One region of the Saccharophagus degradans 2-40 genome, then DNA from elsewhere that is predicted to be linked to it. Evidence: predicted binding sites of a transcription regulator. Region 1 holds the regulator's gene; the other holds the start of a gene.
The links. Region 1 encodes PhoB, which activates phosphate uptake and scavenging genes when phosphate is short. Its sites were predicted from a motif close to TGTCATAAANNTGTAACA; they were not measured.
Positions count from the first base shown of each region.

Region 1 (8,173 bases):
GGGAATCCCATCGAATTCAGCATATTCTTCTATGGCCAGTTTTGTGGTTGAAAATATAATGGGCTCTACTAATGAATCATCCTGCACATCTATTTCGGTAATGAATGCGGGTTGAGTCATAAATTTAAACCGAATTTTTTCCCAGCGAGTAGAAAAGCTGAATTTACCTTTTGGGTCCGTTTTTATCTCTTCAATTTCGTCCCAGTTTTCTGACTTCCAGCTCAGCTTTCTTCTGACGATTAAATCGGGTACAGGCTGTCCGTTTCGCAGGATAACCCCTGATATGCCACTTGCGATGCATACCTTTTCCTTTAGCAGTAATCCCAAATCCATCTCCTTAATGTTTAGTAGTAAGCCTATCGCGACGATTAATAGCCCATGGACTAATATTGAGGGCATAATACTTCCCTGTTTGTTGCCGTGCTATATGACGAAGAATATTTACGTTTAACATTTTATTCGGTTGTTGTTAGTTGATTTCATATTTTATCGGCATGAGTTTATGGCATATGCCATATGCAAATAGCAAGGCGAATAATTTAACGTTTAGCCGATATTAGAGAAGTGTTACTGGTTCGTTAGTCTGAAAGGCTCTCCTGCCTTGGGGTAGTATCAAATAGAAATCAATACAGCGTAATATGCCATAGGTTGCGTGAGTGAGATACGTTGGGGGTTTAGCTAAATGTAATTTTAAGAGCTAGTTCGCATTAACTGGCGCCCACTAGCAACATGGTGAAAATTTGAACCAAGTATTGCTCTCGGGGGTAGGGTTTTAAGTAGCAGTTTCTGCTAAAAATCAGGAGCTAATAATACCGGTTTTTCAGCTGCCACTGTATATTAAGTCCCAATTACAATTTGTAGCTATAAAGCCATATCTTGTTTTAACTTTATTCCACGGGTCAGTAAGTTAACATTAATCCAGATCGATTAGGGTATGTTACAAGCACGGGGCTTCATAAACTATCGCGTATTGGAATTTTGGAGAAATCTATATCAGTATAAAGACGGCTTGCGATTAAGTGGCCAGTTTGGTTACAGCTATTCGAAGGCTTTCTGTTTAACTTCCTCTCTTATTCCCAACAAACACCCCTCCGCAGGCAGCTCAATCCCTTCCTTAAACGGCAGCAACTCTCTCGCCTCTTTCATAAAACCCTGCATGTGTTGCGTCTCGCTTTGTAAAAACTGAGCCACGCCGTGTTGAAAGCCCGGGTGGGCTAGCCAGTGTAGCGAGCTGGTTTTTACGGGTACAAAACCGCGTTGAATTTTGTGTTCGCCTTGTGCGCCAGGGTCGAAGCGTTGTAGGCCGTTGGCAATGGCGTACTCTATGCCTTGGTAGTAGCAGGCTTCAAAGTGCAGGCCGTCTAGTTCTTCCATTGCGCCCCAGTAGCGGCCATACAGTGTTGTGTTGTCGCGAAAATAAAGTGCAGCGGCAATCATTTCATGGTCGCGCCACGCTTGGCAAAGTAGTACTTGTGTTGGAAATATTTTTGCCAGCGATAAAAAAAATGCTTTAGTGAGGTAGCCGTAGCGGCCACTGCGTTTTAAGTAGGTGTGATGGTAAAGGGCGTAGAATGTTTCCCACTCTTCTAATGGCACAGCATCGGCACTGCGCATGGTTAGCGTAATATTCTGCTGGCTTACTTTTGCGCGTTCTTTTTTTACATTTTTGCGTTTGCGTGAACTAAAAGATTCTAAAAATTGTTCGAAGCTACTGTAACCTTGGTTAAACCATTGGTATTGGCAGCCTATGCGTTGCTGCCATTGGCTTTCTAATGGTTCTTCAACGTTGTTGGTTGTGTTGAGCGGTAAATTAAATTGTTCCATTGATGGAAACAAAATATGCACGCCACTTATGTTTTTCTCTTGGCTAAACGCTTGTAGGTGGTCGGCCATCGCTTTGGCTAAATTGTTTTTTTCTTCTGCGCTTAGGGTTTCGGCAAAACCAAACCTTGGCCCAGTGGCGGGGGTGAAGGGAATGGCGCTAACGAATTTGGGGTAATAATCTAAGCCGTTTTGTGCGTAGGCGTCGGCCCAGCTCCAGTCGAATACATATTCGCCGTAGGAGTGATTTTTTAAAAATAATACCAGTGCTGCTACTAATTGGCCGCTGCTATTGGTAACCGTTAGGTGGTGCGGCTGCCAGCCGCTGGCTTTATTGGTGCAGTCGGTATTTTCTAGTGTGGCTAAAAACGCATGCTGTACAAACGGGTAGCCGTTGCTCTGTGCAAATAAGCTGTCCCAGCTTTGCGCATCTATGTGGTGAATACTGGGTATAAATTTATATTGCATAGTGGCGTTGCATTTCGAGCATCAATTGTGAATCTCAGAGTCTATGCTTGTGTAGGGCGTAAAGCCATACTGATATGAACGCAGCAGTAGCTGGCGTTGTTAACTGTACAATTTTGTAGGAGCGATTGTCTAATGGGTTTAGGTATAGGGCGCAAACTTGGGTTGCACTGGTGGTTGCTATTGTGTTTTTCGGTGAGTGCATTGGCGGCAGACCCGCCTATTTATTCCCATGCTAAGCATGGGGCTATAAAGGGCTACGACGTAGTGGCTTACTACAGCCTGCAACCGGGCGATGATGCGGTAAAGGGCAGCGATGAGTTTACCTATAATTGGAATGGCGCAACGTGGAAATTCGCCAATGCAAAGAATTTGGCATTGTTTACATTAAACCCAGAAAATTACGCGCCACAATATGGAGGCTATTGTTCATTTGCCGTGGCCCACGGTTACGTGACCAGTATTCGCCCAGATAGCTGGAAGATTGTAAATGGTAAGTTGTACCTTAATTACAGCCGTTTTTCGTTTAAGCGCTGGGAAAAAGATATGAACAAAAAAATAGCCGAAGCCGATGCAAACTGGCCGGCTGTGCTTACCGTGTGTGAAGAGCGCGGCAATTGTAAGTAATTGCCGCGTTTATTTATTTTGCGCGCTTAATTAAACGAGCTTTGGGGAAGTGGCAGCTAAAGGTGCTGCCTTTGCCCACTTTACTGCTAATGCGCAATTGGGCATCGTGGCGCAACAGCACGTGTTTAACAATGGCTAAGCCAAGGCCTGTGCCGCCCATGGTGGTGGCGCGGCCGCCGTCTACGCGGTAAAAACGTTCGGTTAGGCGCGGTAGGTGTTTGGGGTCTATGCCCACGCCAGTATCACTTACGCTAATAACTACATCGTGCTCGTTGGCGGTGTATTGCACTTCAATTTTGCAGCCGTCGGGCGAGTACTTCATAGCGTTAAACACAAGGTTAGAGACGGCGCTGCGAAGCTCTTTCTCGTTGCCGCGCAATACCAAATTATCGTCGCCTTTATGAATAAGCGTGTGCGTGCTTTCGCCATTTAATGCTTGGGCATCGCTCATTATGGTTTGAATAAGTGGCCCTATGTCGACGGCTTCCTGCCGTATTTCACGCTCATCGGTTTCTAGCTTGGTTAGGGTAATTAGGTCGTTGATAAGCGCGGTCATGCGCTGACATTGGCCCTGCATGGCGGTTAGAGCGCGTGCCCACGCGGGCGGTATGCTGGGCGCATCGGACAGTGTTTCGATGTAGCCACGCACCACTGTAAGGGGTGTACGCAACTCGTGGGATACGTTGGCCACAAAGTCTTTGCGCATTTGTTCGAGTTTATAAACGCGCGTTACGTCGCGCAGCACCACAAGGCGTTCACCTTGGCCAAAGGGGTGTATTTGAAATTGCAGGTGTTGGTCTGGGTGGCGGATGCCTTCTAGCTCAAGTGGGTCGCCGTATTTGCCGTTTTCGAAGTATTTTACGAAACGCGGGTGGCGAATAATGTTGGTTAATTTGTGGCCGTGATCTACATCGCGCAGGTCGAACATTTGCTTGGCGGCTTCGTTCCACCATTCAATATTACCAAGCGAATCTAGTAGCACCACGCCGTCGGTTAGTGCCGAGGTCATATCTTGTACTCGGCTAACCACCGCTTGTAAACGCAGCTTTTCTTTTTGGTAGCGTTTGCGCAGCAGCACTACGTCTTCGGCTATTTCACCAAAAATGCCATATAGCTCGTTGCGCGGGTTGGTTTTGCGGCGTGCTGCAATTATCCAAGCTTCTAAGCGGGTGATGTTGTAAAACAACCAGCACACGTACAGCAGCAGTGCTAAGCACATTACTGCCAAAAAATAGCCTACTGCTACGCCAACTATGGCTGCGGCTGCCATAGACAGTACAAACCAGCGCAGCTCTACGGCAAAACCTCTGCGTATCATAAAAGCACTTAATGTGAGTCGAACATCAGTTGATGTTAGGCCTTTAGAGCGACCTTATTAGAAAAGCGGTAACCCGCACCACGCACAGTTTGAATAAAACGGTCGTGGCCTTCAAGGGATAATGCTTTGCGCAAGCGTCTAATGTGAACATCTACCGTGCGTTCTTCTACATACACATTGCCGCCCCACACGTGGTCGAGCAATTGGTTGCGGGTGTAAACGCGTTCTTGGTGGGTAAGAAAGAATTCTAGTAGGCGGTATTCTGTAGGGCCCATTTGCACAGGCATATCGCTAATGGTTACGCGGTGGCTTATAGGGTCTAGGCACAGGCCTTCTACTTGAATAGGCTCGCTAATGCCCATTGAGTCGGTGCGACGCAATACGGCCTTTAGGCGCGCTACTAGCTCACGTGGTGAGAAGGGCTTGGTGATGTAATCGTCGGCACCCACCTCTAAGCCTTGTACTTTATTATCCTCTTCGCCTTTGGCGGTAAGCATAATAATAGGAATTTCACTGGTAACTTCGTCGCGCTTAAGGCGGCGGGCCAATTCAATACCGCTTGTGCCTGGCAGCATCCAGTCTAATAAAATGAGGTCGGGTTTTTTATCGACAATTAAGCTGTGTGCTTGTTGTGCGTCCCCGGCTTCCAATACCGCATATTCTGCCATTTCCAGTGCAACACGTAACATGTCGCGAATTGGCGGCTCGTCATCAACTACTAAAATCGTCTTTTCAATCATTACAGCTAACCTGACTCTCGTCTGTACAAAGTACGGAATGTAGGTTGATTATTTAAAGGTTTTGTTTCCGTTTTATGACAAATAGCACACCACAGCACTTATTTCATTATTTTGGTGTTTAGTTTGTTATGAGCTTGTCCACCAAAATGCCGAGAAAAACCACTAAACCTACCCAATTGTTATGCAAAAATGCACGAAAACACGCGTTCGGTTCGCGGTTGCGAATTAAATATTGTTGATAGGCAAAAAGACCACCTGCAACCAATAAAGACACCTTAAAGCTAAAGCCTAGCCCAAAGCGCTCCCCTGCCATGGCCATAGCCACCAGTGCCATTAGCTGCAAACAGGCGGTTATGATGCGATCTTGATCGCCAAATAGGATAGCGGTGGACTTCACCCCAATTTTTAAATCGTCTTCTCTGTCTGCCATTGCGTAGAAGGTGTCGTAGGCCACTGTCCACAGTACAACAGCGGTATATAGCACCCAAATGGCTTCGGGTAGCTGGTTGGTTTGTGCGGCGAAGGCCATAGGAATAGACCACGCAAAAGCGGCACCCAACACTATTTGTGGCAACTGGGTGTAGCGTTTCATAAAGGGGTAGCAAAAGGCTAGTAGCGCCCCGCCGAACGAAAGCTTTATGGTAAGTGGGTTGGTAAATAGCACCAAAATAAACGCAATAACCAGCAATGCCACAAAAAATAGCACCGCTTGTTTGGGGGTTATTAACCCAGTAACTAGGGGGCGGTTTGCTGTGCGACGCACATGGCCGTCTATCTTGCGGTCGGCAAAATCGTTAATTACACAGCCTGCAGACCGCATAAGCACTACACCCAGCACAAAAATAACCAACACATCCCAATCGGGCAAACCATCTGCGGCTATCCACAGGCTCCACAGTGTAGGCCAGAGCACTAAATAAATACCTATGGGCCTATCTAAGCGCATAAGTTTTGCATAAGCCACAAGGGTAGCTTTAAGTGGTTTGGATGGCCGAGTGGATTTGCGGGTTGCGGTCATAATTTACTTTTCGTCATCTACAATTAGAGCGTGTAGTGTAACCTGACAAGCATAGGTTGCGCAGCGAGTGAACTTAACGGTTTGGCCAATAATAGCTGTGTTGTATGTGTATTTTTATTTAAAAGGAATCTACTAGTGCGTAAATCTGATCTTGTTGAAGCCGTGGCCAATGCCGCAGACCTTTCACCTAGGCAAGCCGACGATGCGGTTTCGGCCATTTTTGACCATATTACCAACGCGTTAGCGCGCAAAGATTCGGTTAACTTGGTAGGCTTCGGTTCGTTTATTACCCGCGAGCGCGCCGCGCGCCAAGGTCGCAATCCGCAAACGGGGGCTGCTATCAATATTGCAGCCAGTGTGCTGCCAGCCTTTAAACCGGGTAAAAAGTTAAAAGATGCGCTAGTGGATTAATACTGGCACATGCACCTACCGCATTTGCAGCTGTGGTAATGGCTGTGGTAAAACCTAGCTGCAATATCCACCTTCGGAATAAGTTCGAGCAAAGAGTCCGCGCGAATAAATCGCACGTCTTTATTGTTAGCTCGTTACCATAATAAGGCGCCCCTATGTTAAAGCTAAAACTTCACTGGCAAATTCTTATCGCTATTGCAGCCGCATTTTTGGTGGGGGGCGTAGTCAATTTTGCTGGCGATGCCACCTGGGCAAAGGCCATTGTGAATGCCGGTGAATTTATAGGCACATTTTTTCTTAACGCGTTAAAAATGATTATTGTGCCGCTGGTACTGTCGTCCATTATTTGCGGCGTAGCGGGCATGGGTAAAGGGGCAGATCTAGGGCGCTTGGGCGCAAAGGCATTAAGCTTTTATGCGCTTAGCAGCACCATAGCCATTTTGGTTGGCTTGCTGGTGGTAAACGTGATGACGCCGGGTGAAATTAACGGTGAGCCGGCGCGCGATCAATTAAACCTTAGCTCTACCGAGCAAGTAGACCAGCAGTTAGCCAAAGTAGAAGGGCGCGGTTTGGGTGATGTAGCTGCCGTATTTTTGCGCATGGTACCGCCCAATTTGGTCGAGGCGGCTGCCGAAGGGCAAATGCTGGGGCTAATTACTTTTGGTTTGTTGTTCGGCTTTTTTATGGTGCGCGTGGCACCGGCGGCCAGCGAGACGTTAATGAATTTTTGGACCGGCGTTTCTGAGGTGATGATGAAAATCACCATGCTGGTAATGAAATTTGCCCCGCTGGGGGTGTTTGGCTTGGTTACGGTTACTATTGCTGGTACCGGGTTGGAAATTTTGGCCAACTTGGCAGTGTTCTTTTTTACCGTCACCTTTGCACTTGCCATACACGTACTGGTTGTTATGCCGCTGTTACTGCGTTATTTGGGAGGAGTGAAAAACCCTTACCGCCAAATTGCGTTTATGGCGCCGGCCCTGCTTACTGCTTTTTCGACTGCATCGTCTTCGGGCACGCTGCCATTAACAATGGATTGTGTAGAGAAAAACGCTGGGGTATCTAAGCGCACCAGCTCGTTTGTTTTACCCTTGGGCGCAACCATTAACATGGACGGCACCGCATTGTATGAGTGTGTGGCAGCCATGTTTATTGCACAGGCGTACGGTTTAGATTTAACCATTGGTGTGCAATTTACCATTGTGCTTATTGCGCTGCTCACCTCTATTGGCGTTGCCGGCATACCCTCTGCAAGCCTTATGGCTATTACGGTTATTCTTACCGCTGTAGGCTTACCCTTAGAGGGCATTGGCTTACTACTGGTTACCGATAGAATTCTGGATATGATGCGCACCGCCGTAAACGTATTTAGCGACAGCTGCTGCGCAACAATTATAGCCAGAACCGAAGGCGAAAAAACTAACTTCGAATAAACCAGTTCCAGTGCGGAGTTGTAAAGAAAAAACCAAAAGGCTTGACGGAAAATCGCCAAGCCTGTTTCATTCCCTGTTCCCTGTTCCCTGTTCCCTGTTCCCTGTTCCCTGTTCCCTGTTCCCTGTTCCCTGTTCCCTGTTCCCTGTTCCCTGTTCCCTGTTCCTGTAAGCTATCTCTTATCCAATAACGATAGCGTCACCACCGCGCAAGCCGCAATGGCAATCATAATCAAAAAGATATGCCGGTAGCCTAAGGCTTCGGCAAATACTGCAATAACCAAACTGCCCAGTAAGTTACCTATATTATTGGCGTTCAAGTACAGTGCCGATGCCGCGCCCG
Region 1 covers NC_007912.1:4,834,798-4,842,970, reverse strand. The annotation lists gene SDE_RS20070 (DUF4198 domain-containing protein) at 1-327, opposite strand, end outside; gene SDE_RS20065 (GNAT family N-acetyltransferase) at 1,039-2,289, opposite strand; gene SDE_RS20060 (YHS domain-containing (seleno)protein) at 2,422-2,913, shown strand; gene phoR (phosphate regulon sensor histidine kinase PhoR) at 2,927-4,231, opposite strand; gene phoB (phosphate regulon transcriptional regulator PhoB) at 4,267-4,971, opposite strand; gene ubiA (4-hydroxybenzoate octaprenyltransferase) at 5,090-5,989, opposite strand; gene SDE_RS20040 (HU family DNA-binding protein) at 6,125-6,400, shown strand; gene SDE_RS20035 (dicarboxylate/amino acid:cation symporter) at 6,556-7,833, shown strand; gene SDE_RS22245 (sugar efflux transporter) at 8,004-8,173, opposite strand, start outside.

Region 2 (8,173 bases), 150 kb from region 1:
TTCGCTATTAGTAATAGGTAGAACAACTTTACAATTATTTGTTTTGCAGCTTACCGAGAGCGGAGATGTCGATTGCAAAGATTCAACCCTTTCAAATGTGGCGTAAAGTTCATCCTCCCTTGGCTTTGCCCAGTCGTAATCAATCGGTTCGCTTTCAAATCTTTCATTTGCTGCTTCAATGGGGGAAATACCGCTTTTAGCTGTCTCGTCAATAAAATGAGCAAACGTTGATATAGATTGTTGGCTGGTTATTGCTGTTTGAATTTCCTGTGAGGTAACTTGTTCTGTTGTGTTCTGCGGTGGCGTATCAGGTGCGTCTATGGCGGAATTGTTGTTCTTTGCTCGAGAGGCGCTAGTAGGGGCCTGTGCTATTGTTCCAGTATCGCAGACGATATCCTGTTCTTTTGTTGGAAGGGGGCTTGCTGAAGCGATTGCAGAGTTAGGTTTGAGGGCGTTGTTCTTCCCTATGTAATATGAGGTTAAACAAAGCAGCATTGTTGAGAGTGAAAATAACAGGTATTTGTAATGTTTTTTCATGATTCGACAATTTAAGTTGTTGGCGTGAGTTTAACAATTAACGCGTTTGTCGCATTAAATTATCTTGCGAATAAAGAATGAATACTATGACAGGCAAGACAATAAAAATTCAGTCGCCTGATAGTAGCATTCTCTAGGTGAAGAGACTAATTAGGTAGAGGTTATTTGAGAGGGCTATTGCCAATTTTAAATATTTAGGCGCGGTTGTCACCCCGCCTGCAATTCAAAACAAAACGTTGTGCCCTTGTTCTCTTCGCTTGCCACTTTTATTTTTGCCTGATGCAAATCCAGCAGTCGGCGAGTAATGGCCAAGCCTAGGCCACCGTTGGCGCTGTTGCCGCGTATGCTGTTGCCGGCTTTGAAGTGGGGGTCGAATATGCGGGTAATATCAGATTTAGGGATGCCTATGCCCGTATCTGTTACTTCAATAGATACGTATTGTGCCTTGGGTTGTAGGCGCACGATAATGCTGCCGCCATCGGGTGTGTGGCGCAGGGCGTTTTCGATTAGGTTGCTGAATACGCGGTCGAGTTTCTCTATATCGCCCATTACTTCTATGCGGCTATCCTGCGGTGATACCGCGAGGGATATATTTTTTTCTTGTGCGGCTATGTAAAATTTTTGCAGTACATCTTGTACCAATTCCGCTATTACTATTTTCTCTTTGTTTACTTGTACATTGCCGCCATCTAAATAGGCGAGTTCAAATAATTGCTCTACAAGGCGAGATATTTTCTGGGCATTGCGTTTGGCGGTAGATATATAAAGCTCTGTCTGCTCAGTTGAGAGCGTGTCTTTATTCATCTCCCAGGTTTCTAAGTAGCCTAGTAGGCTGGCTAGTGGCGTGCGTAAATCGTGCGATACGTGGGACAGTAATTCCTTGCGCAGTTCGTCCACGGTTATGACTGTATTGTATTGCTCTTCGAGTTTGTTTATTAAATCTCTAAATGCTGCGCCTACTGCGTGTATTTCGTTATTGCTGTTGGTATTCCATTCTTTAAAGTTTTCTGCCGCCTCGGCGCTGCTTTGCGAGTTGTGGGCAAAGCCTTGTTCGCGGGTGGTGTTTATTTGGTGTAGTAGCCGTGTAAGTGGTTTGGTAATTACCCCCGTTAACCACAGGGTGCATATTAAACTAAACAATAGGCCGCCTATAAAAATAGCGAGTCCCCATTGAATAATCTTGCTTTGGCCTACAACGTTTGCGAGGTTGTCGTATATTTCGCTGCCTAAAATTACGTAGAGGTAACCCATTTGTTTACCCTCTACCATTATTGGGCTAGCAGAAAATATCTTCTTTTTATTGGTCGAGCGCGGGTCGTCGCCAACAATGGGTGTGCGCAAGTTGTTGTTCGCCAAATAGTGTTGAATGGGGCGGGTATCAACATACTCACGTTTTATTTTTTGTGGGTCGGTGGAGTAGCTGAGTATGTGGCCGTTATTGTCCAGCACGTAAAACTCGAAATTCGGTCCCAGTATCATTAAATCGTGAAACGTATGCTTGGCAGCTTCAAGGTCGGGTTTGTCGTTTTTAAATAGCAGGTAGTGGCTCGTTACATGTGCGGCCAGCTCGTTATGCATACGCTGGGTGATTTCTTGCTGGTAAGTATGCGAGGTGTGCACAAATAAAGAGATAGAAAATACGCTTACCAACGTAAAGCTGCAAAACAGCGTAAAGGCTAAGCGGCTGTATAATGACTGAGACAGTTTTTTTATAAACGATTTAATCATAAAACTTGTAGCCTACTCCCCATACTGTTAATACGTATTTAGGGTTGGATGTATCGGTTTCTAGTTTGGTGCGCAAACGGTTAATGTGAGAGTTAACCGTGTGCTCATAGCCGCTGTGCTGATAACCCCATACGGCATCTAATAATTTTTCGCGGCTAAATACTTGGCCCGGGTGGCTGGCCATATATAGCAATAAATCAAATTCCTTTGCGGTAAGGGTTATTTCTTTGTCGCCAATGGTTAACCTGCGTTTGGTTTTATCTATACACAACTCGCCAAAGTGCAGCGCATCGTCTGCTTGAGGTGTGCTTTCCTTTTGGCTCATATCGGTGCGGCGCAAATGGGCTTTTACGCGGGCTTGTAGCTCGCGCACGCTAAAAGGTTTGGTAAGATAATCGTCTGCACCGGTTTCTAAGCCTACTACGCGGTCCGATTCGGATTTTTTAGCAGTAAGCATAAGAATAGGTGTAAATATATTTTTGGCACGTAGATGTTGGCAAACCTGTAGGCCATCCATGCTGGGTAGCATAATATCTAAAATTATTAAATCGAAGGTTTGAGTGGTGCCAAGGTGTAGGCCTTCCGCGCCGTCGCTGCAGCGGGTGACGTGGTAATCTAATACTTCCAAGTTCATCGCAATTAATGCGTTGATGTCTTGGTGATCTTCTATTAGCAAAATACGCTTCTGCATTGTTTCGCGGGCCTAATAATTTTAATGGCTATTTAATAGCTATAATGTATCACGTTTTGCCCAGTGACTTTTTCTGCAGCCGTTAACTGCAATCTGTAGGCTTGGCTAATAATAAACTGCCCCGCTATTCACAGGGCAGTTGTTGCACTAAACGTTATTGTACGCGTTTAACCACTACTACCATGGCGCCATTATCAAACTTATGGGCTTGTGTAAGCGCGGACTCGGCATAGCCGTCTGCTTGGGTTACTACGCCTGGGTGCATGCTTACCTTATCGGTATCCATGCGTTCCATGTTGTAGCCTTCGCCACCCGCGGCAGGGCCGGGAATGGTCGCTTGGGTTTCTACATTGGCTTCTGTGCCGGCGTCGTATACGGGGGCGAGCGCTTTCATTTCATCCATTACTTCCATTTCGCCCACATGCCAATTTTGCACACCGGTAAACGCGTCGTTTGTGTTCACCAGCATGCTTACAACGGTGAGTTCAATGTCGTTTTCACCCTCTGCAGCTAGCTCTGCCATAAGGGTATAGGTTGCACGGTCGCCGGGTATGATTACCGAATCCCCGCTAACGGCGTTAATTGTGCTGGTTGCAGCTAATAGCTCTGCAGTACTACCCGATTCGGCTAAAACCTCTAAGCCTTGTGACGCGCTACTGCCGGTCATCCAGCTTTTAACATCCGAAGTGTGCAAAAACAAAGCGGGTGGCGATAAAGGCTGGCCGTGGGTGACGTTGGTGATGGTAACCTCGTAGCTGGCCATTACTGGCTCGGGCATCATTTCTGGGTCCATAGTTTTCTTGTCGCTGCCACCGCAGGCTGTTAGCCCAAGGGCTAAGCCACCTATGGCGATAAGGGTTGAGCGTTTTGCTCGTGCTGGGAATTGCATAGTTAACCTCCTTGATTAGTGAACAGTAATGGTCACTTTGGCTACGGGGTTTAACCAGCGGTGAACGCGGGAGTCTAAATCGCTAGCGCCACCTTCTACCATGGTGTCGCCCACATTGCCGCGGTGAATATGTACCGTGGTGTTGCTTTCTTCGCTAGTTACCCCTGTGCCCATGGTGCCGCTGTTACCGCTTGGGTTAGCAGGGATGCCAGGGGTGCCTGGTGCGCCAGAACCGTCTACTATCAGTTCGTCATTCGCTTCGGTGCCAGCATCGTAGCCATTAAGGGTTAGGGTGTAGGTGCCGGGTTCGCTGGGTATCTGCCATGAATCTAACCCCACAAAGCCGTCATTTGTAGGCAGCAGCATAGCCACAATAGATAGGCGGTCGGCATCGCCGGTATCCCAGCTGGCAATTGTGGTCATTGCGCCTGGCGCCAATAACCCTTCTGCCGGGTTGGCTACGGTGTCTGCACCTATACTGTCTGCAAGGGTTAGCAAGCCGTCGAGCGAGCCGCCCTCGGCCATCATTTGCAAGCCATCGGAAGCTTCCTCGCCTAAGCGAAACAGATGGTTCGCCTCGGTATGGGCAACGGCCAAAATGGGGGTAAAGTGAATACTGTGGGTAGCATTGGTAATCTCAACGCTAATGGTAGCAGCTTGGGTTTGAACGGCGCCTGCGGCGATACATAGGCCTGCAGCAATATGAGTTAAACGCATAATCTTCTCCTTGTGTTTGGGTTAGTGGGGCCACTGTACATAAAGGAAGTCATGCGCCTATCACAAAGTTATAACGTTTTTATCACATTTAACGTGAGCCGGTTGGGCTACACTGGGATAGCTATCATTGCGTCGTTAAGTATTTACGGGTAATTTGTGTAAGTATTCCCAACAATAACAACGTATTAGGTGAACACGGAGAACGAGGATGACTTCCAGCTTTGGCAAACTGGCCGCAGGGTTTAAAAATTTATTAGGTAGTAATAAAAGCGCCGCACCGGCTAGCGATAACAAAAAAGCGGTAGAGGTGGTATCAGAAGAAACGCTTAAAGCCCACGCGTTGCCGTTTAGCATCCCGCTAGAGTACGGCGTGGGCACTAAAGTTAACGACACCCCCTCGGTTACAATTTGTGAAGATTTTTTAACGCAAGCCGAAGTGTTTCAAATCATTAAAGCCGCTGGCGATAAAATGCAGCGCGCTAGGGTGAGCTCTGGCAAAGAAGGCATTGAAAGCGCCGGCCGCACGGGCAGTAACTGCTGGGTAGCGCACGATCACAACAAAGTTACCCATGCGTTGGCAAAACGAATAAGTAAACTAGTAGGTATTAGTTTACAAAATGCCGAGTCTTTTCAGGTTATCCATTACGGTGTAAGCCAAGAATATTCATCTCACTTTGATGCCTGGGAATTTAATACCGAACGTGGCGAACGCTGCATGGCGCGCGGTGGCCAGCGCTTGGTAACGTGTTTAATTTATTTAAATGATGTGCCCGCCGGTGGGGGAACAGGGTTTCCTGAGCTAGATTTAGAAGTGCAAGCTAAAAAAGGCCGCATGGTTATATTCCATAATTGTTACCCCGGTACTAACTATCGCCATCCGCACAGTTTGCACGGTGGGTTGCCGGTAGAAGAAGGCGAAAAGTGGGCGGTTAACCTGTGGTTTAGAGAGGCCGATTATTGGGCGGGCACTAAAAAAGCGGCGGCCCCAGCCCGTAAAAAATATGGGAAAGTGATGTAACAAAGGCATAAGGCTTGAAACAATAGGTTTAGCCCTGACCTAAATATAAATTGTCATATGCTTTTGGTTTATTTTTGCAAAAATGCACTGTAGTGCATGCCTAGGGCCGCCTAGGGTTAACACTTAGTTGCTTAATGAGGAGAACCGTGAAAACTCGTAAGTCCCACCCCATCAAACGTTTTTTTGAGCAAGAAACTGCTGGCGGTATTTTACTGATTGTTGCAGCTGCACTGGCCATGCTGCTTGCAAACAGCCCTTTTTACGGGCACTACGATTTACTTATCGATACCCCCTTTATTATTTCCCTCGGTGATTTTGCATTAGAAAAACCATTGTTGTTATGGACTAACGACGGCCTTATGGCGGTGTTCTTTTTATTGGTGGGTTTAGAGTTAAAGCGCGAGTTGCTCGAGGGTGAGCTTTCCGACCCGCGCAAAATTGCACTGCCGGCTGTGGGGGCTATAGGCGGTATGCTTGTGCCAGCGTTAATTTACTGGTGGATAAACAAAGATAACCCTCTTGCCTTATCTGGCTGGGCAATACCTGCCGCTACCGATATTGCCTTTGCGCTGGGTGTGCTGGCGTTGCTGGGTAGCCGAGTACCGGTAACCGTTAAAATATTTCTCACATCCATTGCGGTATTCGACGATATAGGCGCAATTTTAATTATTGCGTTTTTCTATACATCGAAAATTTCTATGCTTGCTCTAGTGGTGGCGGCTATATGCTGTGCGATTTTATTTATTTGCAATCGCAGTGGCGTAACCACTCTGCGTGCCTACCTGCTAATTGGTTTGGTTATGTGGGTGGCGCTGTTAAAGTCTGGTGTGCACGCTACTTTAGGCGGTGTAATACTGGCGTTTTTTATTCCAATGACAGCCGCGCGCCCTCATCCAGAAATTAAAATACCTTCGCCATTAAAATTTTTAGAGCACGAATTACACGCGCCGGTGGCGTTTTTAATTCTGCCTATTTTTGCCTTCGCTAACTCAGGTATTCGTTTTATAGGCATGGGGGTAGAAGATTTTACCCACTCTGTACCAGTAGGTATTGCCAGCGGCTTGTTTTTTGGTAAGCAGTTAGGCGTGTTTCTGTTTTGTGGTGTATGTGTATTGTTTGGCTGGCTAAAATTACCCAAAGGCATGCGCTGGGTGCATTTGTACGGTGTGGCTGTGTTGTGTGGTATTGGTTTTACTATGAGCTTATTTATTGGCTCGCTAGCGTTTCAAGAGAGTGGAATTAACAGCGTTATAGATGAGCGCTTAGGCATTGTGTTCGGTTCGCTTGTGTCTGCTGTATTAGGCTTTGTTGTGCTTAGAAGTGCTAAGCAAAAGGCTTAATGAATTAAAAATTTTACTGTGTGCCGTAATCTAACAATGTGGCACACAGTAAATAGTAGGTATACAGCAAACTATTAAATAACCGCTATACCGTCTGCTTCAACAAGCGCACCCTTGGGTAGCTCGCTAATGCCTATTGCTGCACGAGCAGGGTAAGGCTGTTCAAAAAACTGGCTCATCACTTCGTTAACAATTGGGAAGTTGCTCAAGTCGGTTAAATAAATATTTAACTTAACTATATTTTTAAGTGAGCCGTTTGCCGCTTCGCACACCGCTTGCAAGTTTTTAAATACTTGAGTGGCTTGCGCAGCGAAATCGCCTTCGATCATTTCCATTGTTTCTGGAATTAATGGAATTTGGCCAGAAAGGTATACGGTGTCGCTAACTTTAACTGCCTGTGAGTATGTACCAATGGCTTTTGGGGCTTTATCGGAATGAATAATAGCTTTATTGGGCATAGTCGTGTCCCTAAAAATATAAGTGTTTTAAGTAAATTAATTTTTGCCGCGTGAAACGCGAGCTACAGATCGCATAGTGCGAATAGAGCGCATAACGTTGGCGAGATGAATGCGGTTATTAACCGCAATGACTAGCGTAATAACACTGCTTTCGGCATCGCGTTCTTCTACTTGTATGCCTTCAATGCTGGTGCCGGTTTGAGCTATGCGCGTGGCCAGTGTGGCAATAATGCCGCGCTCAGATTTAACTTCCACCCTAATTTCTGTTAAGAACTCGCCGGCAACCTGTGCGGACCAGTTAATAGTAGAAATATTCTCTTTCTTGCTTACAAGGTCGGTGACGTTTTTACAGCTATCGCGGTGAACCACAATGCCCTTGCCGGTACTCATATGGCCGATGATAGGGTCGCCCGGTATGGGGCGGCAACAGCGCGCAAAGCTAATAAGCAGGCTATCGGCAGAATCGATAGTAATAGGCGCTAGGGTATCGCTGCTGGTGTCGGATTCGGGCTGTAATATTTTTGCCACGCTGTAGGCGGCTTTATTGCCAAAGCCAATGCTTTCGTACAGCTCTTCCATACTTGCCACTTGGGTTTGCTCGCACAAGTAGCCTTGTTGCTGTTCGTTTAGTTCTTCTAAATTTATATCTAAGTTTGCCAGCGCGCGCATTAGCATGCGTTTGCCCAGCTCCACCGACTCCATATGGCGTTGGTTTTTGAGGTAGTGGCGAATGGCGCTGCGCGCTTTAGCGGTTACGACAAAGTTGAGCCAATTAGGGTTGGGCTGTGAATTCTC
Region 2 covers NC_007912.1:4,682,859-4,691,031, reverse strand. The annotation lists gene SDE_RS19355 (hypothetical protein) at 1-537, opposite strand, end outside; gene SDE_RS19350 (sensor histidine kinase) at 745-2,265, opposite strand; gene SDE_RS19345 (response regulator transcription factor) at 2,258-2,956, opposite strand; gene SDE_RS19340 (spondin domain-containing protein) at 3,111-3,845, opposite strand; gene SDE_RS19335 (spondin domain-containing protein) at 3,861-4,562, opposite strand; gene SDE_RS21620 (prolyl hydroxylase family protein) at 4,771-5,580, shown strand; gene nhaA (Na+/H+ antiporter NhaA) at 5,727-6,920, shown strand; gene SDE_RS19320 (RidA family protein) at 6,995-7,378, opposite strand; gene SDE_RS19315 (RelA/SpoT family protein) at 7,415-8,173, opposite strand, start outside.
Region 2: a site for PhoB is predicted at 4,632-4,649, ahead of SDE_RS19335 (spondin domain-containing protein). Genes of this name have one in related genera too.